Regions from separate parts of the Ornithinimicrobium panacihumi genome, predicted to be linked through region 2. Evidence: predicted binding sites of a transcription regulator. Region 2 holds the regulator's gene; each other region holds the start of a gene.
The links. Region 2 encodes HspR, which represses chaperone genes until heat shock. Its sites were predicted from a motif close to AAGTTGAGTCNNNNNGACTCAACTT; they were not measured.

Region 1 (9,622 bases), on a different contig from region 2:
GCGCGCAGGTCGTCGCAGACCAGGGCCAGGTGCTCCTGGTCGGTGACCCTCGGCCCCATTGGGGCGTACCAGAACTCACCGAAGGGCGGCACCTTGCGGACCAGGTAGAGGACGGGCAGGTCCTCCCGGCCCGGGAAGCTGTGGACCATCTGGCGGAAGCCCCAGGTGGCCGCCTTGACCTGGGCGTAGGGCACCAGCTGCATCAGGTCGGGTCCGGCCGGGCTGTCCCACACCAGGTCTTCCCAGCGTGCCTTCTCCTCGGCGGTCGCCTCGCGCATCGTCATGCCGCCAACCCTAACCGGGCCAGGTGACCGAGACGGTCACCTGGCCCGGTGCGGGGTCGTGCTGGGTCGGGCTCAGCCGGTCTGCTCCTCCACGGGCAGGGTGTCGGGCACCTCGGAGGGCTTCTCCGAGCCGGTGAAGGTGAACACCTTGTCGCTGTTCTTGCCCTCGCCCACCGGGTCCTCGACGTCGACCAGGACGATCTGGCCGGCGGTCAGCTCGCCGAAGAGGATCTTCTCGGAGAGCTGGTCCTCGATCTCGCGCTGGATCGCCCGGCGCAGCGGGCGCGCGCCCAGGACGGGATCGTAGCCACGCTTGGCCAGCAGCTCCTTGGCCGCCGGCGTGAGCTCGATCGCCATGTCCTTGTCCTTGAGCCGCTCGTCGAGACGGGCGATCATCAGGTCCACGATCTTGACGATCTCGTCCTGGGTCAGCTGCGGGAAGACGATGGTGTCGTCCACGCGGTTGAGGAACTCGGGGCGGAAGTGCTGCTTGAGCTCGTCCTGCACCTTGTTCTTCATCCGCTCGTAGCTGCTGCGGGTGTCCGGCCCGGCGGAGAAGCCGAGCGAGACGCCCTTGGCGATGTCGCGGGTGCCCAGGTTGGTGGTCATGATGATGACGGTGTTCTTGAAGTCCACGACCCGGCCCTGGCTGTCGGTCAGGCGACCGTCCTCCAGGATCTGCAGCAGGCTGTTGAAGATGTCCGGGTGGGCCTTCTCGACCTCGTCGAAGAGGACGACCGAGAACGGCTTGCGCCGCACCTTCTCGGTCAGCTGGCCACCCTCTTCGTACCCGACGTAGCCGGGGGGCGAGCCGAACATCCGCGAGACGGTGTGCTTCTCGGAGTACTCCGACATGTCCAGGGTGATGAGGGCGTCCTCGTCACCGAAGAGGAACTCGGCCAGCGCCTTGGCCAGCTCGGTCTTGCCGACGCCGGTGGGGCCGGCGAAAATGAACGAGCCGCCGGGGCGGCGCGGGTCCTTCAGGCCGGCGCGGGTGCGGCGGATCGCCTGGGACAGCGCCGTGATGGCGTCGTCCATGCCGATGATCCGCTTGTGCAGCTCGTCCTCCATGTGGAGCAGCCGCTGGGACTCCTCCTCGGTGAGCTTGAAGACCGGGATGCAGGTGGCCGCGGCGAGGACCTCGGCGATCAGCTCCTCGTCGACCTCGGCGACGACGTCCATGTCGCCGTTCTTCCACTCCTTCTCCCGCTCGGCGCGCGCCTGGGTGAGCTTGTGCTCCTCGTCGCGCAGCCGCGCCGCCTTCTCGAAGTCCTGCGCGTCGATCGCGGACTCCTTCTCGCGCTTGGCGTGCGAGATCTTCTCGTCGAACTCGCGCAGGTCCGGCGGAGCGGTCATGCGACGGATCCGCAGTCGAGCCCCGGCCTCGTCGATCAGGTCGATCGCCTTGTCCGGCAGGTAGCGGTCGTTGATGTAGCGGTCGGCCATCGTGGCCGCGGCCACCAGGGCGCCGTCGGTGATCGAGACACGGTGGTGCGCCTCGTAGCGGTCGCGCAGGCCCTTGAGGATCTCGATGGCGTGCTTGAGGGTGGGCTCGGCCACCTGGATCGGCTGGAAGCGGCGCTCGAGGGCGGCGTCCTTCTCGATGTGCTTGCGGTATTCGTCCAGGGTGGTGGCACCGATGGTCTGCAGCTCGCCGCGGGCCAGCATCGGCTTGAGGATGCTGGCGGCGTCGATCGCGCCCTCGGCGGCACCGGCACCGACGAGGGTGTGGATCTCGTCGATGAACAGGATGATGTCGCCGCGGGTGCGGATCTCCTTGAGGACCTTCTTGAGCCGCTCCTCGAAGTCACCGCGGTAGCGGCTGCCGGCGACCAAGGCGCCGAGGTCGAGGGTGTAGAGCTGCTTGTCCTTGAGGGTCTCGGGCACCTCGCCCTTGACGATGTCCTGGGCCAGTCCCTCGACGACGGCGGTCTTGCCGACGCCGGGCTCACCGATGAGGACCGGGTTGTTCTTGGTGCGGCGGGAGAGCACCTGCATGACCCGCTCGATCTCGGCACCACGGCCGATGACCGGGTCCAGCTTGGCCTCGCGGGCGGCCTGGGTCAGGTTGCGGCCGAACTGGTCCAGCACCAGCGACCCGGCCTGCTGGCCCTCGGGGCCCTGGGAGGCCCCGACACCGGCGGTGGCGGCCTCCTTGCCCTGGTAGCCGGAGAGCAGCTGGATGACCTGCTGGCGGACCCGGTTGAGGTCGGCGCCCAGCTTGACAAGCACCTGGGCGGCCACGCCCTCGCCCTCACGGATGAGGCCGAGGAGCAGGTGCTCGGTGCCGATGTAGTTGTGGCCCAGCTGCAGGCCCTCGCGCAGCGAGAGCTCCAGGACCTTCTTGGCGCGCGGGGTGAAGGGGATGTGGCCGGTCGGGCTCTGCTGGCCCTGGCCGATGATCTCCTGCACCTGCTGGCGCACGGCGTCGAGGCTGATCCCCAGCGACTCCAGCGCCTTGGCGGCGACGCCCTCCCCCTCGTGAATCAGGCCCAGCAGCAGGTGCTCGGTCCCGATGTAGTTGTGGTTGAGCAGCCGCGCCTCTTCCTGCGCGAGCACCACCACGCGACGGGCGCGGTCGGTGAACCGTTCAAACATGCCTCACTCCTCAACTTTCGTCGTGGCACGCGTGGTGGCAGGCCACCCTCACGGGCTTTCGTCCACTCTACGTTGCGTCTGTGTGGCTCAACGTCGGTGCCGACCGATGATGTTCCCCGCCCGCGCGGCCGCACCACCGTGTTCGCCCCCGGCATAAATCCTCCGGCGGGGTGCAGGAACCACCCAGCAGCACCGCATACCATGTCCGGCCATGCGCAACCGGATCTTCTCCAGCACCGCGGTCGCCGCGGGCCTGGCCCTCGTCCTCACCTCCTGCACCTCCGAGGACGCCACCGTTGCGGGGCGGACCACCGACGACGCCGCGGTCGCCACCGACGACGGGCTCGAGGGCGAGCCGGGACGTGGCGGCTGGCTGTGCGAGCACGTCAACCCCGCCGCCGTGGAGGCCGCCTCCGGCGGCGAGCCGGTCAACCCCCGCCAGCTCGTCCTGCAGGACGACGCCGAGGGCTGGGTCTGCGAGGTGCTCACCGGGGAGAAGGGTGCCCAGGAGCCCGTGGTGCGCCTGTCGATCCTGCTCGGGGACGAGGCGCGCGCCACGGCCCGGGAGCGGGCGGAGGCCGCCGAGGGCGTCGAGCCCGGCCCGGAGTATCTCGGCCGGTCCTACATCTCCGACGGCCTCGTCACCGGCCTGACGACCTGCACCCGTCCCGGCGCCACCAAGCGCGACGACCGCGTCCCGCACACGATCGTGGCCGAGTCGCTGGGCGAGAAGGACGAGGCCACGACCAAGGGGCTGCTGGCCGCGGCCGGCCAGGCCGCCCAGGGTCTGGACCGTGGGCTGGGCTGCTCGCCCAAGCAGGCCGTGATCGAGCAGTCCGAGGACGCGCAGGGCGAGGGCGACGACGCGGCGACGACGACCGCGCCCTGAGCGCTAGCTGGCCTTCTTCCTGCTCGTCGCCTTCTTGGCGGGGGTCTCCTTCTTGGCGGGGGCCTTCTTCGCGGCAGTCTTCTTCGAGGCCGTGGCGCCGGTCCTCGACGCCGTCTTCTTCGCCGGTGCCTTCCTCGTCGATGAGCCCTTCCCCGGTGAGTCCTTCGCCGAGTCCTTCTCGGCGGGCTTCTTCTCCGCCGGCTTCTTGTCCTGCGCCGCAGCGCCGCTGGAGCTCTCCCCACGGCCGGCCTTGGCCCGGTCCACCGAGCGCTGGAGCGCGGCCAGCAGGTCCACGACCTCGCCAGAGTCCGTGTCCTCCCCCGCGTCGGGGCTCTCGGTGACGTCGCCCCCCTCGATCTTGCTCTTGACCAGCGCGTCGACGGCCTCCTTGAAGTCGTCCACGTGGCCCTCGGGCTCGAAGTCCCCGGACATGGAGTCGACGAGCATCCGGGCCATCGCGACCTCGGCCTCCTTGGGCTCGCTGACCTCGTCGAGGTGGTCGAGCTGGGAGCTGTCCCGGATCTCGTCCGGCCACAGGAGGGTCTGGAGGACGATGACGTCGTCGACGACCCGCAGGACCGCCATCGTCATCCGGGTCCGCACCGAGACGGTCACGACCGCGACCCGCTCGGACTCGGTCAGCGCCTCCCGCAGCAGGCCGTAGGCCTTGGCCCCCATGGCGTCCGGCTCGATGTAGTAGGCCTTGTCGTAGAGGATCGGGTCGATCTGGTCGATCGGCACGAAGGACTCGACCGCGATCTCCTTGCTGGAGCGGTTGGGCAGGCTGGCCATGTCCTCCTCGGTGAGGATGACCGTCTTGCCGTCCTCGGTCTCGTAGGCCTTGGCGATGTCCTTGTAGGCCACCTCCTCGCCGTCCGCCTGCGCCACGCGCTTGTAGCGGATCCGGCTGCCGTCGCTGGCCCGGACCTGGTGGAAACTGATGTCGTGGTTCTCCGTCGCGGAGTACAGCCGCACCGGCACGTTGACCAGCCCGAAGCTGACGGCACCCTTCCAGATAGCTCTCACGCACCCCAGGATGGACCCATGCGCCCCATGCTCGCCACTCCCGGCGACTCCCGGACCGGTCCGCCGGCGGGCCCGGGCTGGGCCCACGAGATCAAGTGGGACGGCATCCGGCTGCTCGCCGACGTCCGTGAGGGCCGGGTGCGCCTGCTCACCCGTGGGCAGCGCGACATCGCCGTCGCCTTCCCCGAGCTCGCCGGTCTGACCCGGATCGCCGGCGACCTGCTGCTCGACGGGGAGGCCGTGGCGATGATCGGCGGGCGCCCCTCCTTCAGCCACGTCGTCGACCGCGTGCACACCACCTCCGCCCGGGCCGCCGAGCAGCTGCGCACGACCCGGCCGGCGACCTACCTGGCCTTCGACCTGCTGCGGCTCGAGGGCACCGACCTCACCTCGCTGCCCTGGTCGGTGCGCCGGTCGGCCCTGGAGGACCTGCTCGAGGACGCCGACGTCCCCGCCGTGCAGCTCTCCCCCGTCTACGACGACGGGGCCCGGCTGGTCGCCGCCACCGCCGAGCAGGGCCTGGAGGGCGTGATCAGCAAGCGCCGCTCGGCCACCTACCAAGAGGGCACGAGGTCGGCCGACTGGCTCAAGTTCCCCCACCGCGACACGATGAGCGTCGTGATCGGTGGATGGAAGCCCCAGACGGGGACCGTGGGTCGCCTCGGCGCCGTCCACGTGGGCCTGCCCGCCACCGACGAGGAGGGTATGCCGTTGCTCGACCCCGAGGGTCGACCTCGCCTGAGCTATCTGGGCCGGGTCGGCAGCGGCCTGGCGGGGAAGGCCGGTGCCGCCCTGGCCGCGCGGCTGGAGGAGGTGCCGCGCACCGCATACCCCTTCGCGGAGAAGATCCCCCACGCGGAGGCGCACGGCTCCACCTGGCTGGCGCCCGAGGTGGTCATCGACGTGGCGTCGCTGGGGATCACGCCCGGGGTCGGGCGGCTGCGGCAGCCGTCCTACCAGTGCGTGCGCGTCGACCTGACCCCGATGGACCTGCTGGAGCTGTCGTGACGAGCCAGAGCGTGAGCGTGGGCGACCGGACGCTGAAGGTGAGCAACCTGGACAAGGTGCTCTTCCCGGCGACGGGCACGACCAAGGGCGAGGTGCTCAGCTACTACGTCTCGCACGCCGACCAGATCCTGCCCGAGCTGGCCGACCGTCCGGTGACCCGGATCCGTTTCCCCGAGGGCGTGCACAAGCCGCACTTCTTCGAGAAGAACCTGCCCTCCGGAGCACCCTCCTGGCTGCCGCGGGTCACCGTGCCGACGCCGGGCTCGTCCAAGGGGCGCGACACCCTGACCTTCCCGCTGGTGACCGATCTGGCGGCGCTGGTCTACCTGGTCAACCTCGGCAGCCTGGAGCTGCACGTGCCGCAGTGGCGGGTCGACGAGGACGGGGAGCCACTGCCGCCCGACCGCCTCGTGATCGACCTGGACCCCGGGCCGGGCGCCGGGCTGGCCGAGTGCGCGCGGGTGGCGCTCATGGTGCGCGAACGGCTCGAGGGCGTGGGGCTGGCGACCCGGCCGGTGACGAGCGGGTCCAAGGGGATGCAGCTCTACGGCGACCTGGAGGGGACGCGCAGCTCGGACGAGGTGAGCCAGGTGGCCAGGTCGCTGGCCGAGCAGCTGGCCGCGACCCACCCGGACCTGGTGACCGCCAAGATGACCAAGGCGCTGCGACCGGGCAAGGTCTTCCTGGACTGGAGCCAGAACAATGCGGCCAAGACGACGATCTGCCCCTGGTCGCTGCGCGGCCGGGAGCGCCCCCAGGTGGCCCTGCCCCGCGAGTGGGAGGACGTCGAGGCGGCCGCCGCCGGGGATCTCGAGCTGACACAGCTGACGATCGACGAGGTCTGACGCCCGTCCGGAGACGGCGATCGGGTCGGCCCCCAGGGATTGGGCCGACCCGATCAGGTGCTGCGTGCCGTCAGTTGGCCGCCGCGTAGGCGTCCTGCAGCTCCTGCGACACACGACCGCGGGCGCTCACCTTGAAACCGTTGGCGCGACCCCACTCACGCATCTTGGCCAGCTCGTCGGACTTTGCCGCAGAGCCACCGCCGGAAGCCCGGCGACGGGTCTGACGACGCCCCCCGGCGCGGCGCGCGTTGGCGATCCAGCCAGCCATCTCGTTGCGGAGCTTGGCGGCATTCTCGTCGTTCAGGTCGATCTCGTAGCTCACGCCGTCAAGAGCGAACTCAACCGTCTCGGTGGCCTCGCCACCATTCATGTCATCCTCCAGGATGATCTGCACACGCTGAACCACTGTGTCTCCTGATCCATTGTTCGGTGCCGTCCGGGTCCCCGTCCGACTCGGAGAGAATATCGCAATAACGCGTGCGGGCGCACATTATCGCTCACCCCACCGATGGAAATTGCGTGGGACTTTCTCGATCGAGCCCTCAATTGGGCCCGAATTCCAGCCAGGCTCCACGCGTCTGCCGTGCCCGACCCGGTGCATTTATCCGCTCCGGTGGGAACGAAACGACTCGTCGAACGACGGCCGTCAGGGCTTTTCCGGGGAGGGTGCGGAGGACGCCTCCGCAGCCTTCTCCTCGCGCCCGCGCGCAGCGGCCTCGCGGTCCTGGGCAGCCTCCCACTCGCGCAGGGCGGCGCGCTCGCGGCGGTCGCCCTCCAGGATGTGCTTGAGGATCACCCAGAAGAGGAAGAGCAGCCCGATCGAGGGGATCAGGGCCGAGAGGAACCACCAGGCCTCACCGAGAAAGTTGCTCATCACGCCTCCGGCTTGAGCAGGGGGAACAGGATGGTCTCGCGGATGCCGGCGCCGGTGAGCAGCATGACCAGGCGGTCCACACCTAGGCCGGTGCCACCCATGGGCGGTGCGGCGTACTCCAGCGCCCGCAGGAAGTCCTCGTCCAGGGACATCGCCTCGGGGTCGCCGCCTGCGGCCAGCCGGGACTGGATCGTGAGCCGCTCACGCTGGATCACGGGGTCGACCAGCTCGGTATAGCTCGGGGCGAGCTCGACGCCGCCGATGATCAGGTCCCAGGCCTCGACCAGCCCGGGCTTGCTGCGGTGGCTGCGGGCCAGCGGGCGGACCGACTCCGGGTAGTCGCAGACGAAGGTGGGCTGCACGAGAGTGTCCTCGATGAGCTGCTCGAAGACCTCCAGGATGATCTCGCCGGCGCCCCAGTGCGGCTGCAGCGCGATCTCCTTGGCCTGCGCCAGCTCGCGGAGCCGGGCGACATTGGCCTCGTCCTCACCTGCGGTGATCTCGGCACCGAGCGCCTCGCCCACGGCATCGACGATCGGCAGCCAGCGCCATTCACCGGAAAGGTCGATCTCCTGGCCCTTGTAATCGGTCAGCTGCAGTCCCGCGCCGGTCGCCTCTGCGGCATCGAGGATGATCTGCCGGGTGCGCTCGGCGGCCGAGAACTGGTCTCCATAGGCCTCGTAGAACTCCAGCATCGTGAACTCGGCACTGTGGGTGGAGTCGATGCCCTCGTTGCGGAATGTCCGCCCGATCTCGTAGACCTTTTCCACGCCCCCGACCACGGCCCGCTTGAGGTAGAGCTCGGTGGCGATGCGCAACGACATATCGATATCGAAAGCATTCAGGTGCGTGGTGAACGGTCGGGCCGCGGCGCCGCCGTGGACCAGATTCAGGATCGGGGTCTCGATCTCGACAAATCCCAGGGAGTCCAGCGTGGTCCGGATCGAGCGCAGCACGGTGGCCTTGGTGCGGACCATGTCCCGTGCCTCCTGGCGCAGGATCAGGTCGACATAGCGCTGCCGGACCCGCTGCTCCTCGGAGAGGTCCTTGTGCAGGACCGGCAGCGGCCGCAGCGCCTTGGAGACCATGGACCACTCGTCTGCCATCACCGACAGCTCCCCGCGCCGCGAGGAGATCACGCGGCCGTGGACGAAGACGTGGTCGCCCAGGTCGACCCAGGACTTCCAGCGCGCCAGCGCCTCCTCGCCGACCTCGGCCAGGGAGACCATCGCCTGCAGCCGGGTGCCGTCGCCGGCCTGGAGGGTGGCGAAGCAGAGCTTGCCGGTGTTGCGCACGAAGATGACCCGCCCGGCCACGCCGACGACGTCCTGGGTCTCCTCCCCCGTCTCGAGGTGAGACCACTGCTCGCGCACCTCGGCGATGGTGTGGGTCACCGGCACGGTGGCCGCATACGGCTCCACACCCTCGGCCAGCATGGCCTCCCGCTTGCCGCGTCGCACCCGCATCTGCTCGGGGACGTCGGCCTCGGGGGTCGGGGTGGTGGGGGTGTCAGTCACCCCACCAGGGTATCTGGCGGATCAGAAGAGGACGCCCTCCGCCCGCGAGCGCTCCAGGTCCAGCAGGACCTGCTTGCGCTCGACCCCTCCGCCGTAGCCGGTGATCGCGCCGGTCGACCCGACCACCCGGTGGCAGGGCACCACGATCGAGATCGGGTTGCGGCCGTTGGCCAGCCCGACGGCCCGGGAGGCGCCCGGCTGCCCGATCACCTCGGCGAGCCGGCCGTAGGACCAGGTGGTCCCGTAGGGGATCTCCCCCAGGGCCGCCCACACCCGGCGCTGGAAGTCGGTGCCCGCGGCGGACAGGGGCAGGTCGAAGTCCGTCCGTCCCCCGGCGAAGTACTCCCCCAGCTGGGTCGCGGTGTCCCGCAGCACCTGCGCCGCCTCCTCGAGCGGCACCTCCTGCCCGAGGTCGTCCGGCGCGTGCCGGTGCTCGGCGAAGAACACCCCGGTCAGGTGGTCGCCGTCGCTGACGATCCGCAGGGGGCCGACGGGGCTGTCGATGGTGGCGTGGTGGGTGCTCATGCGTCCTTCTCGGTATGCGGTGGCGAGGGTTGGTCCAGCCCCAGCAGGCGGCCGCT
Region 2 (9,622 bases):
GTGCAGGTGGGCCAGGACCTGCGCGCCCGCCCGCTCGTGCAGGTCGTCGACGTTCTGGGTGACGATCGTCAGCTCGACGCCGTCGCGCTGCTGCCAGCGCGCCAGGGCCAGGTGGCCGGCGTTGGGCTGCGCCCCGGAGACGAGGGAGGCGCGCCAGGCATACCAGGCCCACGCCTGCTCCGGGTCGGCGCGCCAGGCCTCCGGGGTGGCCAGCTCCATCGGGTCGAAGCGCTCCCACAGCCCCACCTGCACGTCCCGGAAGGTCGGGATCCCCGACTCTGCGGACATGCCCGCCCCGGAGAGGATGCAGACCCGCGTCGCCGTGCGCGCCCTCTCCAGGAGCTGCCCGGGGATCTCCACGCGCGCCGCCCCCTCGCCGGCGGGACCGAGGTGGGCGGTCACGTCATACCTCCCCGGCGTCGTGGACGAGCAGCGCCACCTGGACGCGGTTGGCCAGCCCGAGCTTGGCCAGCACGCTCGAGACGTGGGCCTTGACCGTCGGCACGCTGAGGTAGAGCTCGCGGGAGATGTCGGCGTTGGACCCGCCGTGGGCCACGGCCCGGGCGATCTCGCGCTCGCGCTCGGTCAGCCGGTCCAGCTGCTCGCGGGCCTTGGCTGCGCGGGCGTCGGCGGGATCGGTCGCAGGGCCCCCGGCGACCTGGCTGACCAGCAGCGCAGCCACCGACGGGGACAGCGCGTGGTCGCCCGAGGCGACCTCGTGGACGGCGGCGACGAGCCGGTCGGGCGGGGTGTCCTTGAGCACGAAGCCCCGCGCCCCGGAGCGCAGCGCCTCGAGCACGTAGGCGTCGGCGTCGAAGGTCGTCAGGATGAGCACCTTGGTCGCCGGCCACGACGCGAGCAGCTCGCGGGTGGCGGTCAGGCCGTCGGTGCGCGCCATCCGGATGTCCATGAGCACGACGTCGGGCCGGTGCTTGCCGACGAGCTCGACCGCGGTGTCACCGTCATCGCCCTCGGCGACCACGTCCACCCCGTCGGGCCCGCCGAGCATCATCCGCAGCCCGGTGCGCACCAGCGCGTCGTCGTCGATGAGGACCACCCTGGGTCGCGCCTGTGCCTCGCTCATCCCTGCTCCTTCTTCCGCTCCCACGGCAGCCAGACCCGCACCACGAAGCGGGTCACCTCGAACCCGGCCTCGAACCGGCCGCCGGCCAGCTGCACCCGCTCGGCCATCCCGGTCAGCCCCCGGCCGCCACCGGGCAGCGTAGCCTGCGCCCCTGCCGGCACCGGGTTGGCCACCACGATGCTCAGCCCCTTGCCCGGACGGCCGGACAGCTCGACGGTGGCCGCAGCGCCACCCGCGTGCTTGCGCGCGTTGGTGACCGCCTCCTGCACCACGCGGTAGGCGTGCCGGCCGGTGCTCGCCGGCAGCTGCACCGAGCGGGCCCACAGGTCCGGGTCGGCCTGGAGGTGGATCTCCTGCCCGCTGCTGGTCACCTCGGCGACCAGGGAGGGTATGCCGCTCAGGCCCGGCTGGGGCGCCTCCACCGTGGATGGCTGCCCGTCCCCTCCGCCGGCCGAAGCCTCGTCCCCGACGTCGCTGCGCAGCACGCCGAGCACCTCCCGCAGCTCCTCCAGCGCCTGGTGCGCCCCGGCCCGCACGATCTCGGCGGCCTCCCGCCGCTCCTCCTCGGGCAGGTCGGTGCGGTGGGCCAGGACCCCCGCGTGCATGGCGACGAGGGAGAGCCTGTGGGCCAGGACGTCGTGCATCTCACGGGCGATCCGGGATCGCTCGGCCAGCTGGGCCTGGGCGACGCGGGCGGCCTGTTCCCGGTTGGCGGTCTCGGCGCCGGTGCGCCAGGACCGGATCAGCTCGCGGCGCGACCCGACGTTCCAGCCGACGAGGATGCAGATGACGTAGAGGAGGACGACGAAGCCGAGGTTGGCCAGGGCGGTTTGGGTCCCCACGGCGACGGTGTCACCCTCGACAAGGACCTCGCCCTGGACGCCGAGCCACCGGGTGAAGCCGAACTCGTAGGTCGTGTCGGCCGCCATCTTGAGCAGGACCACCCCGACGATCTGCCAGATCCGCCGCCGGGTGGCCAACGAGACCAGGGCCAGCGCCGAGGCGCCGGTAGCCGTGATCGAGACGAAGGTCATCACGGCCGTGATCAGCGCGACGGCCAGCGGCCAGCGCCGGCGGTAGGCGGCCACGACGAGGGCGAGGTGGCCGACGGCCAGGTCGAGGATGAGCAGGACGAGGACCAGAGTGGTGCCCTCGCCCTCCCGCGTGAAGCCGTCCGTGGCGACCGCCGCGATGGTGAGGAAGGCGGCGATCCCGACGAGCCAGGCCAGGCCCAGACGCCAGGCCTGCTGCCAGAGGCCCAGCCGCTCCACGGTGTGCTCCGCCCCACCCCCGCGCGGGGCGGGTGAGGGCACGGGAGGGGCGAGGGACGGCATACCTCTCAGCCTATTCGGGACCTCACCTCACCGACTCCGCCGATCGGCTCGGCCACCCCCGACTTTGGTATGCCCCGACCTGCGCAGACGCAGACCAAGGACATCGCGGTCCTCGACCCTCGACCGATGTGGGGGGCCGTCCTCCCCGGCGAGGCTGGAGCCATGATCGAGACCCAGAACCTGACCAAGCGCTACGGCACCTTCACCGCCGTCGACGACATCACCTTCACCGCCCGCCCCGGCCGCGTCACCGGCTTCCTCGGCCCCAACGGCGCCGGCAAGTCGACCGCGATGCGGATGATGGTCGGCCTGACCGCGGCGACCTCGGGCACCGCCCTGGTGCTGGGCCGCCCCTACGCCAGCCTGCCCACCCCCGCCCGCCACGTCGGCGTCATGCTCGACGCCGGTGCCCAGCACGCCGGACGCACCGGTCGCGAGACCCTCACCCTGGCCGCGCTCATGGCCGGCCGTGGCCGCCGCGACGTCGACGCCGCGCTCGAGCGGGTCGGTCTGACCTCCCGCGAGGCGGAGCGCCGGGTGGGCAACTACTCCCTCGGTATGCGGCAGCGCCTCGGCCTGGCCGGCGCGTTGGTGGGCGACCCGCAGGTCCTGATCCTCGACGAGCCGGCCAACGGCCTGGACCCCGCCGGCATCCGGTGGATGCGCGAGCTTCTGCGCGACTTCGCCTCCGACGGCGGGACCGTGCTCCTGAGCTCCCACCTGCTCCACGAGGTCGAGCAGATCGCCCAGGACCTGGTGCTCATCGGCCGTGGCCGGATCGTGGCGCAGGGCGCCAAGGACGAGCTGATCGCGGCCAAGGGCGTCCTGGTCGACGGCCCGGACCGCCACCGTCTCGGCACCGCGCTCGAGCGGGCCGGCCTCGAGGTCACCAACCGCCGGGAGGGCGTCCTGATCGTCACCGCCGAGGCCGCCCAGGTCGCGCAGGTCGCGCTGGCCGAGCAGCTGCTGGTCACCGAGCTCCGGGCCGCCGGAGGGGGCGGCCTGGAGGAGATGTTCCTGCAGCTGACCGCCGACGACGCCCGCGAGCCGGTCAGGAGCACGGCCGCATGAGCACCGCAGCGATGACCCAGACCCACAGCCCCCGCACGCACCCCGTCCAGGAGGACGCCATGACCACGCTGACCCAGTCCACCCCCACCCGACCCACGACCGACGCGACGCCCGAGAGCACCGGCGGCACTGCATACCCCCCGCCGTTGGAGGAGGTGCGCCCGGTCTCGCTGGGCCGCCTGGTCTCCGTCGAGCTGCGCAAGCTCGTGGACACCCGCACCGGCAAGGGCCTGATCCTCGCCATCGTACTCATCACGGTGCTCGCGCTCGGGGTCACCCTGTGGCTGACCCGCGACACGGGCGCCGCGCTCCTGCCGCTGCTCATGGCGGCCGTCACCCCGCAGGCGCTGCTGCTGCCGGTGCTGGGCGTGATGACCGCGGCCAACGAGTGGAGCCAGCGCACGGCCCTGATCACCTTCGCCCTGGAGCCGCGGCGGATGCGGGTGATGGCGGCCAAGACGGTCGCAGCGGTCCTGCTCGGCCTGGCCGTCCTGGCCGTGACGATCCCGCTGGCGATGGGCGCCCACGTGCTGTCCGCCTCGCTGGCCGACGCCCCGGTCGAGCTGTCGATGTCGGCGGCCGAGGTCGTCAACCTGACCGTGGCCCAGGTGCAGGGGGTGCTCATGGGCATCGGCCTCGGTGCTCTCTTCCTCAACGTGCCGCTGGGCATCGTGGCCTACTTCCTCATCCCCACCATCACGCCGCTGCTCTTCACCCTGACCGGGTGGCTGCGCGACGCCGCCCCGTGGCTGGACCTGAGCCGCGCCAACGCCCCGCTGATGGGTGACCGGTGGCTGACCGCCGAGCAGTGGGCCCAGGTCGGCACCGCCAACGCCCTCTGGGTGCTGCTGCCGCTGGCCGTCGGTCTGTGGCGGGTCGCCCGCAAGGAGGTCAAGTGATGAACGCCCTGTGGTGGACCGGCGCCGTTGTCCTCATCGTCGCCGCCTGGCTCGGTATGGAGCAGCTCACCTGGATGCAGGAGCTGCGGCCGGGGCTGGACAGCCTGGTCCGGGTCGGCCTCTCGACCGTGGTCCTGGGCGCGGCTGCCGTGCTGAACCCTTTCGACCGGGCGGCGCAGGTCGGGCAGGCGAGGCGGAAGGAGTGCCGCTGCGGCGGGTGAGGGGCCCGAGGACGAGCGCGCCCGGAGGTGGACGACCCGCCTCCGGGCGCGCCTGTGCCTGCTCAGGCATGCTCAGGCGCAGAGGAAGGCCCGCGCGGATGTTCTTTCCTCAGTCGGTGAACGGCCAGTGCCTCGGTCGCCACAGCGCCAGCGCGGTCGTGGCCGGGGTGGAGCGGGGGCGGGTGCCGGCCCGGAGGGCGACGACCTCGCCGGCGCTGTCGGCGGCGAAGACGCGCGAGCCGTGCGTGATGCGGTCGCGCAGCGCCTCGTTCTCGACGAGGAGCTGGGTCATCCGGGAGCGGAGAGCCTCGACCTGGGACTCCAGCTCCATGATCCGCTGGATGCCGGCGAGGCTGACACCCTCGGCGGAGAGTGCCTGGACCTCGCGGAGCCGGTCGATGTCGCGGGAGGAGTAGCGTCGGCCGCCGCCGCGGGTGCGGGAGGGGGTGACCAGGCCGAGGCGGTCGTACTGCCGCAGCGTCTGGGCGTGCATGCCTGCCAGCTCGGCCGCCACGGAGATGACGAAGACGGGGGTGTCGCGGTCAGGCATGCTTAGCTCACCTCCTCGCCCGCTCGATCAGCTCAGCGCGCGGGTCGGTCCCCGCCTCCTCGGCCTGCAGGGCCTCGACGGCCGCCCGGGCCGTGTCGGAGAGCCGCTGCGGGACGACGACCTGGACCTTGGCGAGCAGGTCGCCCTTGCCGGACTTCGCGTCGATGCCGCGGCCCTTGACCCGCAGCACGCGGCCCGAGGGGGTGCCAGGGGCGATCTTGACCTTGACGGTGCCGCCGTCGAGGGTCGGCACGGGGACGGTCGCGCCGAGGGCGGCCTCGGCGAAGGTCACCGGCAGGTCGAGGGTCAGGTTGGTGTCGCCGTCGCGGCCGAAGACCGCGTGCGGCGTCACCGTGACGTGCAGGAACATGTCGCCGGGCTCGCCGCCCTGCACTGGCGAGGGCATGCCCTTGCCGCGCAGGCGGATCTTCTGACCGTCCTTGACGCCGGCCGGGATCCGGGTGGTGATCCGGCCGCCGTCGGGCTTGCTCAGCGTGACCGTGTCGCCGGTCGCGGCGGCACGGAAGTCGATGGTGGTGCGGGCCTCGACGTCCTGGCCTTTCATGGTGCGGGCACGGCCGCCACCCTGGAAACCACCGGGGAAGCCCTGGTCCCCACCCGGGAACCCTTGTGCACCACCGGGGAAGCCCTGGGCCCCGCCCGGGAAGCCACCGCCACCGGCCGCGCCGCCGAAGGCACCGAGCAGGTCCTCCAGATCGATCCCGCCCTGGCCGCCGGTGGAGAAGCGGACGTTCTGCGCACCCCCGCCACCGCCGAACATCTGGGAGAAGATGTCCTCGAAGCCACCGGCACCACCCGGGCCGCCGGCGCCGGCGGTGAAGCGGGCGCCGCCGCCCATGGCGCGCACGGCGTCGTACTGCTTGCGCTGCTCGGGGTCGGAGAGCACCGCATAGGCCTCACCGATGTCCTTGAACTTCTGCTCCGCGGCCTTGTCGCCCGGCTTGGCGTCCGGGTGCCACTCGCGCGCGAGCTTGCGATAGCGCTTCTTGAGCTCCTTCTCGTCCACGTCCTTGGCGACGCCGAGGATGGCGTAGAAGTCCTTGTCGAACCAGTCCTGGTTGACCATCGATGCTCACCTCCTTCGTGTCTTCTTCCACCGAGCGAGTCGTGTGGTTGTTCTTCGCCCCACCGGCCACGTCCTGTGGTTGCTGCCGGGCCTACCGGGCGCGGCGGATGGTTGGTCCAGCAACCACCCGCCGCGCTCGGTCACCTCTGAGCCAACCACACGGCGCTCTCGGTGGGTATGCGGTCGGTCAGCTCGGGTCGGCGACCGCCACGCGGGCGGCGCGGACGACCTGGTCACCGATCTTGAAGCCGGGCTGCATGACCTGGACGATCGTCATCTCCGTCGCACCCTCGGGGAGGGTGACGCCGGGGCTATCGGCCGGCAGGTGCATGAGCGCCTCGTGGACCATGGGGTCGAAGACGTCTCCGACGTTGCCGGTCCGCTCGACGCCGAACCTCCCCAGCGCCTGCTCGAGCTTCTCGGCGATGGCGGCGAAGGGCGTGCCCTCGGCCAGGTCACCGTGCTCGCGCGCGGAGTGGATGTCGTCCATGACGGGCAGCAGCGCCTCGACGACCGCGCCGGTGGCGCGGGTCCGGTCGCTCTCCCGCTCCCGCTGGGTGCGGTTGCGGAAGTTGACGAACTCCGCCTGCATCCGGCGCATCTCCTCCAGCCGCTCGGCGGCCAGCAGGGTGTCCGGGTGGGTGTCGCCGTCAGTGTCGGAAGCACCGTCCGCGGTGCCGCCGGGGAGCGCGTCCCCCACGTCGCCGCCGAAGCTGCTGTCGGACTCGGTCCCGTCAGCCTCGGCCGGCTCGGGCTGCCCGCCCTGCGCCGCAGAGCCCTGGGGCTCGCGCGGCATGCCGGTCTCGGGGTCGATGCGCCGCTTGTCGCGGATCACCGGGCCCCGCCCCTGGGGCTCCTCGTCCTGAGGAGCCCCAGAGGAGTGGGTGCCGTGGGGGTCGGTCACTTGGTGTCCTCGTCGTCCACGACCTCGGCGTCGACGACATCGTCATCCGACGAACCGGCCTCCCGGTTCGGGTCGACGTCGGCCGCACCCGTCCCGTCGGCGAAGCCCGCGCCCGCATCCGGACCGGCGCCCTCGGCGCCCTGTGCCGCATACATGGCCGAACCCATCTTCTGGGACTCGGTGGAGAGGGTCTCCATCTTGGCCTTGATGTCGTCCAGCGAGGCGCCGGACTCGGGCTTGAGCGCGTCCTTGAGGTCGGTCAGCGCGGTGTCGACCGGGCCACGTGCGTCGGCCGGGACCTTGTCGCCGGAGTCGGCCAGGAACTTCTCGGTCGAGTAGACCAGCTGCTCGGCGGTGTTGCGCAGCTCGGTCTCCTCCTTGCGCTTCTTGTCCTCCTCGGCGTGCGCCTCGGCGTCCTTGATCATGCGCTCGATCTCGTCCTTCGGCAGCGCGGAGCCGCCGGAGATCGTCATCGACTGCTCCTTGCCGGTGCCACGGTCCTTGGCGGAGACGTGCACGATGCCGTTGGCGTCGATGTCGAAGGTGACCTCGATCTGCGGCACGCCGCGGGGGGCCGGGGCGATGCCGGTCAGCTCGAAGTTGCCGAGCAGCTTGTTGTGCTGGGCGATCTCGCGCTCACCCTGGTAGACCTGGATGCCCACCGACGGCTGGTTGTCGCTGGCCGTGGTGAAGACCTCGCTGCGCTTGGTGGGGATCGCGGTGTTGCGCTCGATCAGGCGGGTCATGATGCCGCCCTGGGTCTCGATGCCCAGGCTCAGCGGGGTGACGTCGATGAGCAGCACGTCCTTGCGCTCACCCTTGAGGACACCGGCCTGCAGGGCGGCGCCGACGGCGACGACCTCGTCCGGGTTGACGCCCTTGTTGGGCTCCTTGCCGCCGGTCAGCGCCTTGATGAGGTCGACGACGGCGGGCATGCGGGTGGAGCCACCGACGAGGACGACGTGGTCGATCTCCTCGACCTTGATGCCGGCGTCCTTGATGACCTGGTTGAACGGAGCCTTGGTGCGCTCAAGCAGGTCGGAGGTCATCTGCTCGAACTGGGCGCGGGAGAGGGTCTCGTCCAGGTGGATCGGGCCGTTCTCGCCCATCGACAGGTACTGCAGGTTGATGTTGGTGCTGGTCGAGGACGACAGCTCCTTCTTGGCCTGCTCGGCGGCGTCCTTGAGGCGCTGCATGGCGATCTTGTCCTTGGACAGGTCGACGCCGGACTGGTTCTTCACGGTGGTGACCAGGTGCTGGATGATCCGGTCGTCCCAGTCGTCGCCACCGAGCTTGTTGTCGCCGTGGGTGGCGCGGACCTGGATGGTGGCGAAGCCGTCGTCGGCGTCCTTGCCCACCTCGAGGAGGGAGACGTCGAAGGTGCCGCCGCCGAGGTCGAAGACGAGGATGAGCTCGTCCTCCTTGCCCTTGTCGAGGCCGTAGGCCAGCGCGGCCGCGGTCGGCTCGTTGACGATGCGCAGCACGTTGAGGCCGGCGATCTCACCGGCGTCCTTGGTGGCCTGGCGCTCGGCGTCGTCGAAGTAGGCCGGCACGGTGATGACGGCGTCGGTCACGTCCTCGCCCAGGTAGGCCTCGGCGTCACGCTTGAGCTTCATCAGCGTGCGGGCGCTGATCTCCTGCGCGGTGTAGGTCTTGCCGTCGATCTCCGGGCTCTTCCAGTCGGTGCCCATGTGGCGCTTGACCGAGCGGATGGTCCGGTCGACGTTGGTGACGGCCTGCCGCTTGGCGACCTCACCGACGAGCACCTCGCCGTTCTTGGCGAAGCTGACGACGGACGGGGTGGTGCGACCGCCCTCGGCGTTCGCGATGATCTCCGGCTCGCCACCGGTGAGGACGGCGACCGCCGAGTTGGTGGTGCCGAGGTCGATGCCGACTGCACGTCCCATGCGTGGTTTCTCCTTGGTATACGGTGCGCCTCACCCGGGCGGGTGCGACGCGAGGTTGACACGTCTGCACTCAACCTTGGGAGCGACTCGGCTCATTGTCAAACCGAGACTCAGTGAAGTTGAGTTCATCTGACTCAACTATGGGGTGGCCCGAGTTGTTCCCACCGTCGCGGGCACACACCTCGCTCGCAGCTTGTAGGTTCTCGGCCAAGTTGGCAGTGGTCTCATCTATCTGACAGTGGCGTGTCAGTAGTCTCATCCATCTGTCAGTGGGCCACGATGGGCGTGTGGGCGTGCGTGAGGTCTCCTTGCGGTACTGCAACGTCGTCGGCGACGAGGTCACGACGACGTGGCGCGAGGCGCGCGCCGAGCTGATCGTCGAGGGCCTTCCGGTCCGTATCCCGCCGTCCTACCGGGGGCAGGGGAACTACCCGGGCCTGTTCTGGTCGGCGACGAACCGTCGGACGCTGGTGTACGAGAGCCTGCTCGAGCTGGACCGGCTGTGGTTGGCGGACTTCGACCCGACTGTCGTGGGTATCGCGACCCAACCGTTCCAGATCACGGG
Region 3 (9,622 bases), on a different contig from region 2:
GCGGACAGCATCGACGACATGGCGCTGCTGCGCCACGGCGCGATGAAGAAGGTCTTCTCCGCCTGTTACGCACCCTCGACGCTGGGCTCGTTCCTGCGGGCGTTCACCTTCGGCCACGTCCGCCAGCTGGATGCCGTCGCCTCCCGGGTGCTGACCAACCTGGCCCACGCCACCCCGGTGGTCAAGGGCCTGGACGAGTACGCGGTGGTGGACGTGGACGACACGATCATCGAGGTCCACGGGTACGCCAAGCAGGGCGCCGGGTTCGGCTACACCCGGGTGCGCGGGTTGAACGCGCTGCTGGCGACCGTGAGCACCGAGCAGGCCGCGCCGGTGGTCGTGGCCCAGCGGCTGCGCAAGGGCTCGGTCGGCTCCCCGCGGGGCGCGGACCGGCTGGTCGCCGAGGCCCTGGCGACCGTGGCCAGGATGCGCAGCACGCAGGCGAACCGGCCGGTGCTGGTGCGCGCGGACTCGGCGTTCTTCGGGCACCCCACCATCGGCGCCGCCGTCCGGGCCGGCGCGCAGGTCTCGGTCACCGTGCGACTGACCAGCAACATCCGAGCCGCGATCGCCACCATCGACGAGCAGGCGTGGACCCCGATCGAGTACACCGACGCGATCAAGGACGAGGTCACCGGGGCGTGGATCTCCCGGGCCGAGGTCGCCGAGGCCCCCTTCACCGCGTTCACCGCCCAGGCCCGCTCCCGTCACGTGCCCGGCCGACTGGTCGTGCGCCGCATCCCCGACCTGAACCCCAAGAACGGTGATGGTCAGGACCAGTTGTTCGACACCTGGCGCTTCCACGCGTTCTTCACCACCACCGACCCCGCCGTGCTGGACACCGTCGCGGCGGACAAGACCCACCGCGCTCACGCGGTCATCGAGAACGTCAACGCAGACCTGAAGAACTCTGCCCTGGCGCACCTGCCTTCCGGCAAGTTCGCCGCGAACGCCGCCTGGCTCGTGCTCGCCATCCTCGCGTTCAACCTCACCCGTGCCGCCGCCACGCTGACCGGCCCCCAGCTGGCCCGAGCGACCACCGCCACCATCCGCCGGACCCTGGTCACCGTGCCCGCCCGGGCAGCGTCCTCAGCCCGCCGACTCCACCTGCACCTGCCCACGAACTGGCCCTGGCAGCAGGCCTGGAAGCGACTGTTCGCCAGCGTCTGCGGACCGCCCCTACCGGCCACGACCTGACCACCCAGCCGGCGACGGCGCGACCCCAGGAAACCTGTACGTGGAACACCCCGACAGCGAGATCGGGAGATCTCCTACGTCCGCTCCCCAGAATCGCCTACGCGGTCCGCAACGCCCCACTCAACGACGTCCGTCGGTGGATCGAGGCTTAGTGATCCTTCGTCCGGAAAGTTCCGGACGAAGGATCACTTGCCGGCTGATGGATCGCTTGCCCGCTGAGGGATCGCTTGCCCGCCATCGCTTGCCCGCTGATGGATCTCGAGGGCGGCGCTGACCCGCAGCCAGCGCCGAGGCGACCAGAGTTGAGTGGAACAGACTCAACTCTGGCAGTGTTGGTCCTGGTGAGACCAGATTTTCAGCCAGCCCTGCACGCGCCCCGTGCCGGAAGGAGTAGGACACCATCATGGATCTGCAGCTGACCACCAAGGCCCAGGAGGCGCTCTCGGCCGCCGTGCGTGACGCCGCCGCGTCGGGCCACGCCCAGGTCGAGCCCGCCCACCTGCTCAAGGCCCTCGCCCAGCAGACCGACAGCACCACCGGACCCCTCCTGGAGGCCAGCGGCTCCTCGGCCGCCACCGCTCTGGCCGCGGCCGACGCCGCGCTGCGCGCCATGCCCAGCGCGAGCGGCTCGAGCATGGGCAACCCCGGCCTGTCCCGCACGATGCACGGCGTCGTCAAGGACGCCCAGGACACGATGGCCGCGATGGGGGACCGCTTCGTCTCCACCGACCACCTGCTCCTCGCCCTCGCGCGCACCGGAGTCTTCCCGGCCCTGGACGCCGCCGCGATCGAGCAGCGCATCCCCGCCCTGCGCGGCGGCAAGACCGTCGACTCCGTCGACCCGGAGGCCACCTTCGACGCCCTCGGCAAGTACGGCTCCGACCTGACCGCCATGGCCCGCGAGGGCAAGCTCGACCCGGTGATCGGCCGCGACTCCGAGATCCGCCGCGTCGTGCAGGTCCTGTCCCGCCGCACCAAGAACAACCCCGTCCTCATCGGCGAGCCCGGCGTCGGCAAGACCGCCGTCGTCGAGGGCCTGGCCCAGCGCATCGTCGCCGGCGACGTGCCCGAGTCCCTGCGCGACAAGACGCTCATCGCCCTCGACCTGGGCGCGATGGTGGCCGGCGCGAAGTACCGCGGCGAGTTCGAGGAGCGCCTCAAGGCCGTCCTCAACGAGATCCGTGACAGCGACGGCAAGGTCATCACCTTCATCGACGAGCTGCACACCGTCGTCGGTGCCGGTGCCTCCGGCGACTCCTCGATGGACGCCGGCAACATGCTCAAGCCGCTGCTGGCCCGCGGGGAGCTGCGGATGGTCGGCGCGACGACGCTGGACGAGTACCGCGAGAACATCGAGAAGGATCCCGCGCTGGAGCGCCGCTTCCAGCAGGTCTTCGTCGGTGAGCCCTCGGTCGAGGACACGATCGCGATCCTGCGCGGGCTCAAGGAGAGGTATGAGGCCCACCACAAGGTGGCCATCTCCGACTCCGCCCTCGTGGCCGCGGCGGCCCTGTCCGACCGCTACATCACCGGCCGCAAGCTGCCCGACAAGGCCATCGACCTCGTCGACGAGTCGGCCAGCCGCCTGCGCATGGAGATCGACTCCAGCCCCGTCGAGATCGACGAGCTGCGCCGTCAGGTCGACCGCCTGCTCATGGAGGAACTGCACCTGGAGAAGGCCGCCTCGGACGACGCCGCCTCGGCGGCCCGCCTCGAGCGCCTGCGCGCCGACCTCGCCGACAAGCAGGAGGAGCTGGCTGCGCTCACCGCGCGCTGGGAGGCCGAGAAGTCGGGCCTCAACCAGGTCGGTGAGCTCAAGGCCCGCCTCGACGACCTGCGCACCCAGGCCGACAAGGCCCAGCGCGAAGGCGACTACGAGGGCGCCTCCCGACTCCTCTACGGCGAGATCCCGGCGGCGGAGGCCGAGCTGGCCACCGCCCAGGAGGAGGAGCGGGCATCAGCCGCGGCACCGCATACCTCCGCGCCCATGGTCAAGGACGAGGTCGGCGCCGACGACATCGCCGACGTCATCGCCGCGTGGACCGGCATCCCCGCCGGCCGGCTGCTCGAGGGCGAGACCGAGAAGCTGCTCCGCATGGAGGAGGTCATCGGCGAGCGCCTCATCGGCCAGCGCGAGGCCGTCCGCGCCGTCAGCGACGCGGTCCGCCGCGCCCGCGCCGGCATCTCCGACCCCGACCGGCCCACGGGCTCCTTCCTCTTCCTCGGCCCCACCGGCGTCGGCAAGACCGAGCTGGCCAAGGCGCTCGCGGACTTCCTCTTCGACGACGAGCGGGCGATGGTCCGCATCGACATGTCGGAGTACTCCGAGCGGCACGCGGTCGCGCGCCTGATCGGCGCACCTCCGGGGTATGTGGGATTCGAGTCCGGCGGTCAGCTCACCGAGGCGGTGCGGCGCCGGCCCTACTCGGTGGTGCTGCTCGACGAGGTGGAGAAGGCCCACCCCGAGACCTTCGACATCCTGCTGCAGGTCCTCGACGACGGTCGCCTGACCGACGGCCAGGGCCGCACGGTCGACTTCCGCAACGTGATCCTGGTGATGACCTCCAACCTGGGCAGCCAGTTCCTCATCGACCCCACCACCGACGCGGAGACCAAGCGCGACCAGGTGATGGCCACGGTGCGGACGGCCTTCAAGCCCGAGTTCCTCAACCGGCTCGACGAGGTCGTCGTGTTCGACCCGCTGAGCAAGGACGAGCTGGCCCACATCGTGGGGCTCCAGGTCGACCAGCTCCAGCGGCGCCTGGCCGACCGGCGCATCACCCTCTCGGTGGACGAGCAGGCCGCCGCCTGGCTGGCGGACCGCGGCTACGACCCGGCGTACGGGGCCCGGCCGCTGCGCCGCCTGGTGCAGACCGAGATCGGCGACCGTCTGGCCCGCGCCCTGCTGGCCGGGCAGGTCGTGGACGGGCAGTCCGTCCAGGTCGGGGTGGCGCCCGACGGCGAGGCGCTCGAGCTGCGCTGACAGCGTTGTTCCCGTCTCGTTAACGATCCGTTCACCCACCGCGCCTCTCGAGGTCACATCCTGTGCCTACCTTCACGATCGGTTGGCACCGCAGCCAGCGCACGACCGACGTCATGTGCGGGCGTGCTGACTACCCAGATGTTCTTCAGAGAGGTACACCCGTGAAGCTTCGCCGCATCGGCACCACTGCCGCCTTCACCCTGGCCGCCGGGCTGGTCCTGACCGCCTGTGGTGACGACACCCCGACCGCGACCAACGAGACCCCCGCCCCCGCCGCCGAGGAGACGGAGGCTGCGGAGGAGGAGACCGGCGCCGAGGAGACCACCGAGTCCGAGGGCACCACCGAGGAGTCCGAGGGCACCACCGAGAGCGGCGCCGGCTACACCCCGGCCGAGGGCCTCTCCGGTGACCTCAAGGGTGCCGGCGCCTCGTCCCAGGACTCCGCGATGAACGCCTGGATCGCCGGCTACCAGGGCGCCCAGCCCGACGTCGCCGTCACCTACTCGCCCGACGGCTCCGGCGCCGGCCGCGAGCAGCTGATCGCCGGTGCGGTCGACTTCGCCGGCTCCGACGCCTACCTGGACGAGGAGGAGCGCGAGTCCGTCAAGGAGGTCTGCGGTGACGGTGGTGCAATCCACATCCCCGTCTACATCTCCCCGGTCGCGATCCCCTACAACCTCGAGGGCGTCGAGGAGCTCAACCTCAAGCCCGAGACCCTGGCCAAGATCATGAACCAGGACATCACGAAGTGGAACGACGAGGCCATCGCCGCGGACAACGAGGGCGTCGAGCTGCCCGACATGGACATCACCGTCGTCCACCGTTCCGACGACTCGGGCACCACCGAGAACTTCATGGAGTACCTCTCCGCCGTGGCCGCCGACGCCTGGCCGCACGAGGCCGACAAGAAGTGGCCGGTGCAGGGTGAGGCCGCCGCCCAGACCGTCGGTGTCATCACCACCGTCGAGTCCACCCCGGGTGCGATCGGCTACGCCGACGCCTCCGCCGTGACCGGCACCTCGGCCAAGATCGGGGTCGGCGACGAGTTCGTCGCCTTCTCCCCGGAGGCCGCTGCCAAGGTCGTGGACGCCTCCGAGTCGGCCGACACCGGTGTCGAGGGTGACCTGGCCCTGGACCTGGCCCGCGACACCACGGAGTCCGGCGCCTACCCGATCGTCCTGGTCAGCTACCACATCGCCTGCACCAGCTATGACGACGCCGACCGCGCCAACATGGTCAAGGACTTCCTCCACTACGTCGTCTCCGAGGAGGGTCAGGGTGAGGCTTCGGCCGCGGCGGGTTCCGCGTCGATCTCGCCCGAGCTGCGTGACAAGGCCAACGCCCTGATCGACACCATCCAGGGCGGCTGATCCCGCATACCACGCACCTGAGTGCAGACCGGCGGTCGTCGACGATGACGACGACCGCCGGTCTGCCGCGTGCCAGACACACTCACCCGTGACCCCCGGTTGATCCCCGAAGGAAGCACATGAACGACACCGAGCACGCGCGACCGCCCGAGGCGGACGCTCCCGCAGCTGCTCCGAACAAGGCCGTCCGGCGACCGGGCGACGTCATCTTCGGGGGCCTGTCCCTCGGCTCCGCGGTCCTGATCCTGCTCACCCTGGTCGGCGTCGCCGTCTTCCTCGTGCTGCGGTCCCTGGACGTCTTCTCCGCCGACCCGGAGGACATCAGCGGCGGCAAGGGCTTCTTCTCCTACGTCTGGCCGATGGTCTTCGGCACCGTGGTCAGCTCGCTGATCGCGATGATGCTGGCCATGCCGATCGCGGTGGGGATCGCGCTGTTCATCTCGCACTACGCACCCCGCAAGATCGGCAACGCGATCGGCTTCGTCATCGACCTGCTCGCCGCGGTGCCCTCGGTGATCTTCGGCATGTGGGGCATGGCGGTCTTCGCGCCCAGGCTCTTCCCGCTCTACTCCTGGCTGGAGGAGAACCTGGGCTTCATCCCGCTGTTCAGCGACGCCTCCGCCTCCGGCCGGACGCTGCTGACGGCCGCGATCGTGCTGGCCGTGATGATCCTGCCGATCATCACCTCGGTCTCGCGCGAGGTCTTCCTGCAGACCCCGCGCCTGCACGAGGAGGCCGCGCTGGCCCTCGGCGCCACCCGCTGGGAGATGATCAAGACGGCCGTGCTGCCCTTCGGGATGCCCGGTGTCATCGGTGGCACGATGCTCGGTCTGGGGCGGGCGCTCGGCGAGACGATGGCCGTGGCCATCATCCTGTCCCCGGGCGTCTTCAGCTGGAACCTCATCGGGGCCGGCAACCAGACCATCCCCGCCGAGATCGCCCTCCACTTCCCCGAGGCCTCCGGCCTGCGCCTGGCCGAGCTGATCGCCGCAGGCCTCGTCCTGTTCGTCATCACGCTCGCGGTCAACCTCGTCGCCCGCTGGATCGTGGACCGCCGTTCCGAGTTCTCTGGAGCCAACTGATGAGCACCCCGACCCAGACCCCCCAGACCGACGACCAGTCGCTGCACCACACCCGGCTCGACGACATCGAGGGCGTGGTCATCTCGCCGGTGCGGCCCACGACCTCCCTCCCGGCGGTCCTGCTGGCCCTCGGCGCCCTCGCCCTGGCCCTGGTCCTCTACTTCGGCGCGCAGCTGCACATCGCGGCCGCCGCGCTCCTGGCCTTCGTCGTCTACCTCTTCGCCGTCAACATCATCTACCGGGTCATCGGCGGCCCCCGGGTGGCGGCCGACCAGACCGTCCGCGCGCTGGTCTACTTCGCCTTCGTCTGCGCAGTCCTGCCGCTGATCTCGGTCCTGTGGACGGTCATCGCCGAGGGAGCGGGCCGGGCCTTCACCGGGCCCTTCCTCGAGCAGTCGATGAACGGCGTCACCGGCAAGCACGACCAGGCCTACATGAACGGCGAGGCCTCTTTCATCGGCGGCGCCTACCACGCCATCATGGGCACCCTGGTGATCACCGGGATCGCGACCCTGATCTCCGTGCCGATCGGCATGTTCACCGCGATCTACCTGGTCGAGTACGGCGGCAAGAACGCCCTCGCCCGCTGGATCCGCTTCTTCGTCGACGTCATGACCGGCATCCCCTCGATCGTCGCCGGCCTGTTCGCCTTCGCGCTCTTCACCCAGCTCGTGGGCATCCGGGACGCCAAGATGGGCATCGCCGGCGCCGTCGCGCTGTCGGTGCTGATGATCCCCACGGTGGTGCGCAACAGCGAGGAGATGCTGCGGATCGTGCCCAACGAGCTGCGCGAGGCGGCGCTCGCGCTGGGCGTGCCCAAGTGGCGCGTCATCGCCAAGGTGGTGCTGCCCACGGCGGCCTCGGGCCTGGCCTCGGGCGTCACGCTGGCGATCGCCCGCGTCATCGGTGAGACTGCTCCGCTGCTCGTCGCGATCGGCTTCGCCCGCCGCCTCAACTGGAATCCTTTCGAGGGGCCGATGGCCACCCTCGCCGTCTACGCCTACGGCATGTTCACCCGCCCGCTGAGCCCGGCGGTGCGCGAGCCCAGCCTCGAGCGGGCCTGGGCGGCCGCGCTCCTGCTCATCCTCGTCGTCGTCGCCCTCAACCTGGTGGCGCGCCTGATCGCCAAGCTGTTCGCGCCCAAGACCGGTCGCTGACCCGAGCTCCTACCGCATACCTCCCCAGAAGGAAACCCACCCGTGTCCAAGCGAATCGACGTCAAGAACCTCGACATCTACTACGGCGACTTCCACGCCGTGAAGAACGTCAGCATGGCCATCGAGCCGCGGACGGTCACCGCCTTCATCGGCCCCTCCGGCTGCGGCAAGTCGACCTTCCTGCGCACCCTCAACCGCATGCACGAGGTCATCCCTGGCGCGCGCGTGGAGGGTGAGGTGCTCGTCGACGGCCAGAACCTCTACGGCAAGGGCGTGGACCCGGTCGACGTGCGCCGCCAGGTCGGCATGGTCTTCCAGCGGCCCAACCCCTTCCCCACGATGTCCATCAAGGAGAACGTGCTGGCCGGTGTCCGCCTCAACTCCAAGCGGCTCAGCAGCAAGGCCGCCGACGAGCTCACCGAGAAGGCCCTGCGGGGCGCCAACCTGTGGAACGAGGTCAAGGACCGGCTCGACAAGCCCGGCTCGGGCCTCTCGGGTGGTCAGCAGCAGCGTCTGTGCATCGCGCGCGCGATCGCGATCCAGCCCGAGGTCATCCTCATGGACGAACCCTGCTCGGCCCTGGACCCGATCTCGACCCTGGCGATCGAGGACCTCATCAACGAGCTCAAGCAGGAGTACACCGTCGTCATCGTGACGCACAACATGCAGCAGGCCGCGCGCGTGTCCGACAAGACGGGCTTCTTCAACCTCGAGGCGACCGGCAAGCCGGGCGAGCTCGTCGAGTACGACACCACCCAGAACATCTTCAACAACCCCTCGATCAAGGCCACCGAGGACTACATCTCCGGCCGTTTCGGCTGATCACCTGCGATAGTGGCGGGTATGACGAGGCTCAGCGCACGGCATACCCGCCACCTTGCCGTCCTCGCTCTGGCGTCGGCGCTCGCGCTCACCGCGTGCAGCGACGACGAGGGCGACGACGCCACCACCTCGTCCGCCCCGCCCCCGCCGACCCCCAAGGACCGGCTGGAGCAGGCCCACGACGTCCTGGTCGAGGCGGGCTCGGTGCACCTGGAGATGAGCGGGAGCCAGCTGCCCGAGGACGAGAACAGCTACATCATCGGCGCCGTGGGGGACGGCACGATGGAGCCGCCGGCCTTCGCCGGCACGATCACCGCCAAGGTGGCCGGCATCCAGGCCGACGTGCCCACCGTGGCGCTGGACGGGGAGCTGTGGGTGAAGCTGCCCTACGTCCCCACGCACGTGAAGACGGACCCGGCCGACCTCAACGTCCCGGACCCCGCCACCCTCTTCGACACCGAGGACGGCCTGGTCGGGCTGCTGCCGCAGACCGAGGACCCGCAGTTCGGGGAGCGGGCCCGGGCCGGCTCGGAGATCGTCCAGGAGGTCACCGGCACACTGCCCGGGGAGGCCGTGACCGCACTCCTCTACGTCGGCGACGCGCAGTCGCCCTTCGAGGTCGTCTACGGGCTGGTCGAGGAGTCCTGGGAGGTCCGCACCGTGACCATCACCGGCCCGTTCTACCCGCCCGCCTCCTCCACCTACGCGCTGACGCTGGACCGGTATGGGGTTCCCGTCACCGTGACGCGTCCCTGACGTGGGTAGGGGGGAACCGGCCGCGCGGGGGGCGCGCTCGCTGCTGACCGTCGCGTCCCTGGCGGTCGCGCTGGCCGCGGCGGACACCTACGTGGTGGTGCTGGCGCTGACCGACATGATGGCCGGCGTCGGTGTCGGGATCGAGTCGCTCCAGCGCGGCACCCCCATCATCTCGGGCTTCCTGCTGGGCTACATCGCAGTCCTGCCCCTCATCGGCCGGGTCTCGGACCTTGTCGACCGGCGGCGCATCCTGCT

Region 1: a site for HspR is predicted at 2,952-2,976, ahead of ACTMMA_RS08805 (ATP-dependent Clp protease ATP-binding subunit). Genes of this name have one in related genera too.
Region 3: a site for HspR is predicted at 1,497-1,521, ahead of clpB (ATP-dependent chaperone ClpB). Genes of this name have one in related genera too.

Annotation. Positions count from the first base shown of each region.
Region 1 covers NZ_JBQGWG010000007.1:86,516-96,137, reverse strand. The annotation lists gene ACTMMA_RS08810 (lipid II:glycine glycyltransferase FemX) at 1-284, opposite strand, end outside; gene ACTMMA_RS08805 (ATP-dependent Clp protease ATP-binding subunit) at 357-2,882, opposite strand; gene ACTMMA_RS08800 (hypothetical protein) at 3,094-3,771, shown strand; gene ku (non-homologous end joining protein Ku) at 3,775-4,797, opposite strand; gene ligD (non-homologous end-joining DNA ligase) at 4,816-5,805, shown strand; gene ligD (non-homologous end-joining DNA ligase) at 5,817-6,650, shown strand; gene ACTMMA_RS08780 (histone-like nucleoid-structuring protein Lsr2) at 6,721-7,044, opposite strand; gene ACTMMA_RS08775 (hypothetical protein) at 7,297-7,524, opposite strand; gene lysS (lysine--tRNA ligase) at 7,524-8,990, opposite strand; gene ACTMMA_RS08765 (methylated-DNA--[protein]-cysteine S-methyltransferase) at 9,063-9,566, opposite strand; gene ACTMMA_RS08760 (AlkA N-terminal domain-containing protein) at 9,563-9,622, opposite strand, start outside.
Region 2 covers NZ_JBQGWG010000019.1:37,873-47,494, reverse strand. The annotation lists gene ACTMMA_RS14575 (SIR2 family NAD-dependent protein deacylase) at 1-402, opposite strand, end outside; gene ACTMMA_RS14570 (response regulator) at 404-1,084, opposite strand; gene ACTMMA_RS14565 (sensor histidine kinase) at 1,081-2,418, opposite strand; gene ACTMMA_RS14560 (ABC transporter ATP-binding protein) at 2,581-3,489, shown strand; gene ACTMMA_RS14555 (basic helix-loop-helix domain-containing protein) at 3,486-4,388, shown strand; gene ACTMMA_RS14550 (hypothetical protein) at 4,388-4,609, shown strand; gene ACTMMA_RS14545 (heat shock protein transcriptional repressor HspR) at 4,719-5,159, opposite strand; gene ACTMMA_RS14540 (DnaJ C-terminal domain-containing protein) at 5,167-6,246, opposite strand; gene ACTMMA_RS14535 (nucleotide exchange factor GrpE) at 6,434-7,150, opposite strand; gene dnaK (molecular chaperone DnaK) at 7,147-9,057, opposite strand; gene ACTMMA_RS14525 (TnsA-like heteromeric transposase endonuclease subunit) at 9,345-9,622, shown strand, end outside.
Region 3 covers NZ_JBQGWG010000012.1:78,145-87,766, reverse strand. The annotation lists gene ACTMMA_RS12155 (IS1380 family transposase) at 1-1,197, shown strand, start outside; gene clpB (ATP-dependent chaperone ClpB) at 1,601-4,180, shown strand; gene pstS (phosphate ABC transporter substrate-binding protein PstS) at 4,342-5,550, shown strand; gene pstC (phosphate ABC transporter permease subunit PstC) at 5,670-6,632, shown strand; gene pstA (phosphate ABC transporter permease PstA) at 6,632-7,789, shown strand; gene pstB (phosphate ABC transporter ATP-binding protein PstB) at 7,832-8,611, shown strand; gene ACTMMA_RS12125 (LppX_LprAFG lipoprotein) at 8,633-9,367, shown strand; gene ACTMMA_RS12120 (MFS transporter) at 9,369-9,622, shown strand, end outside.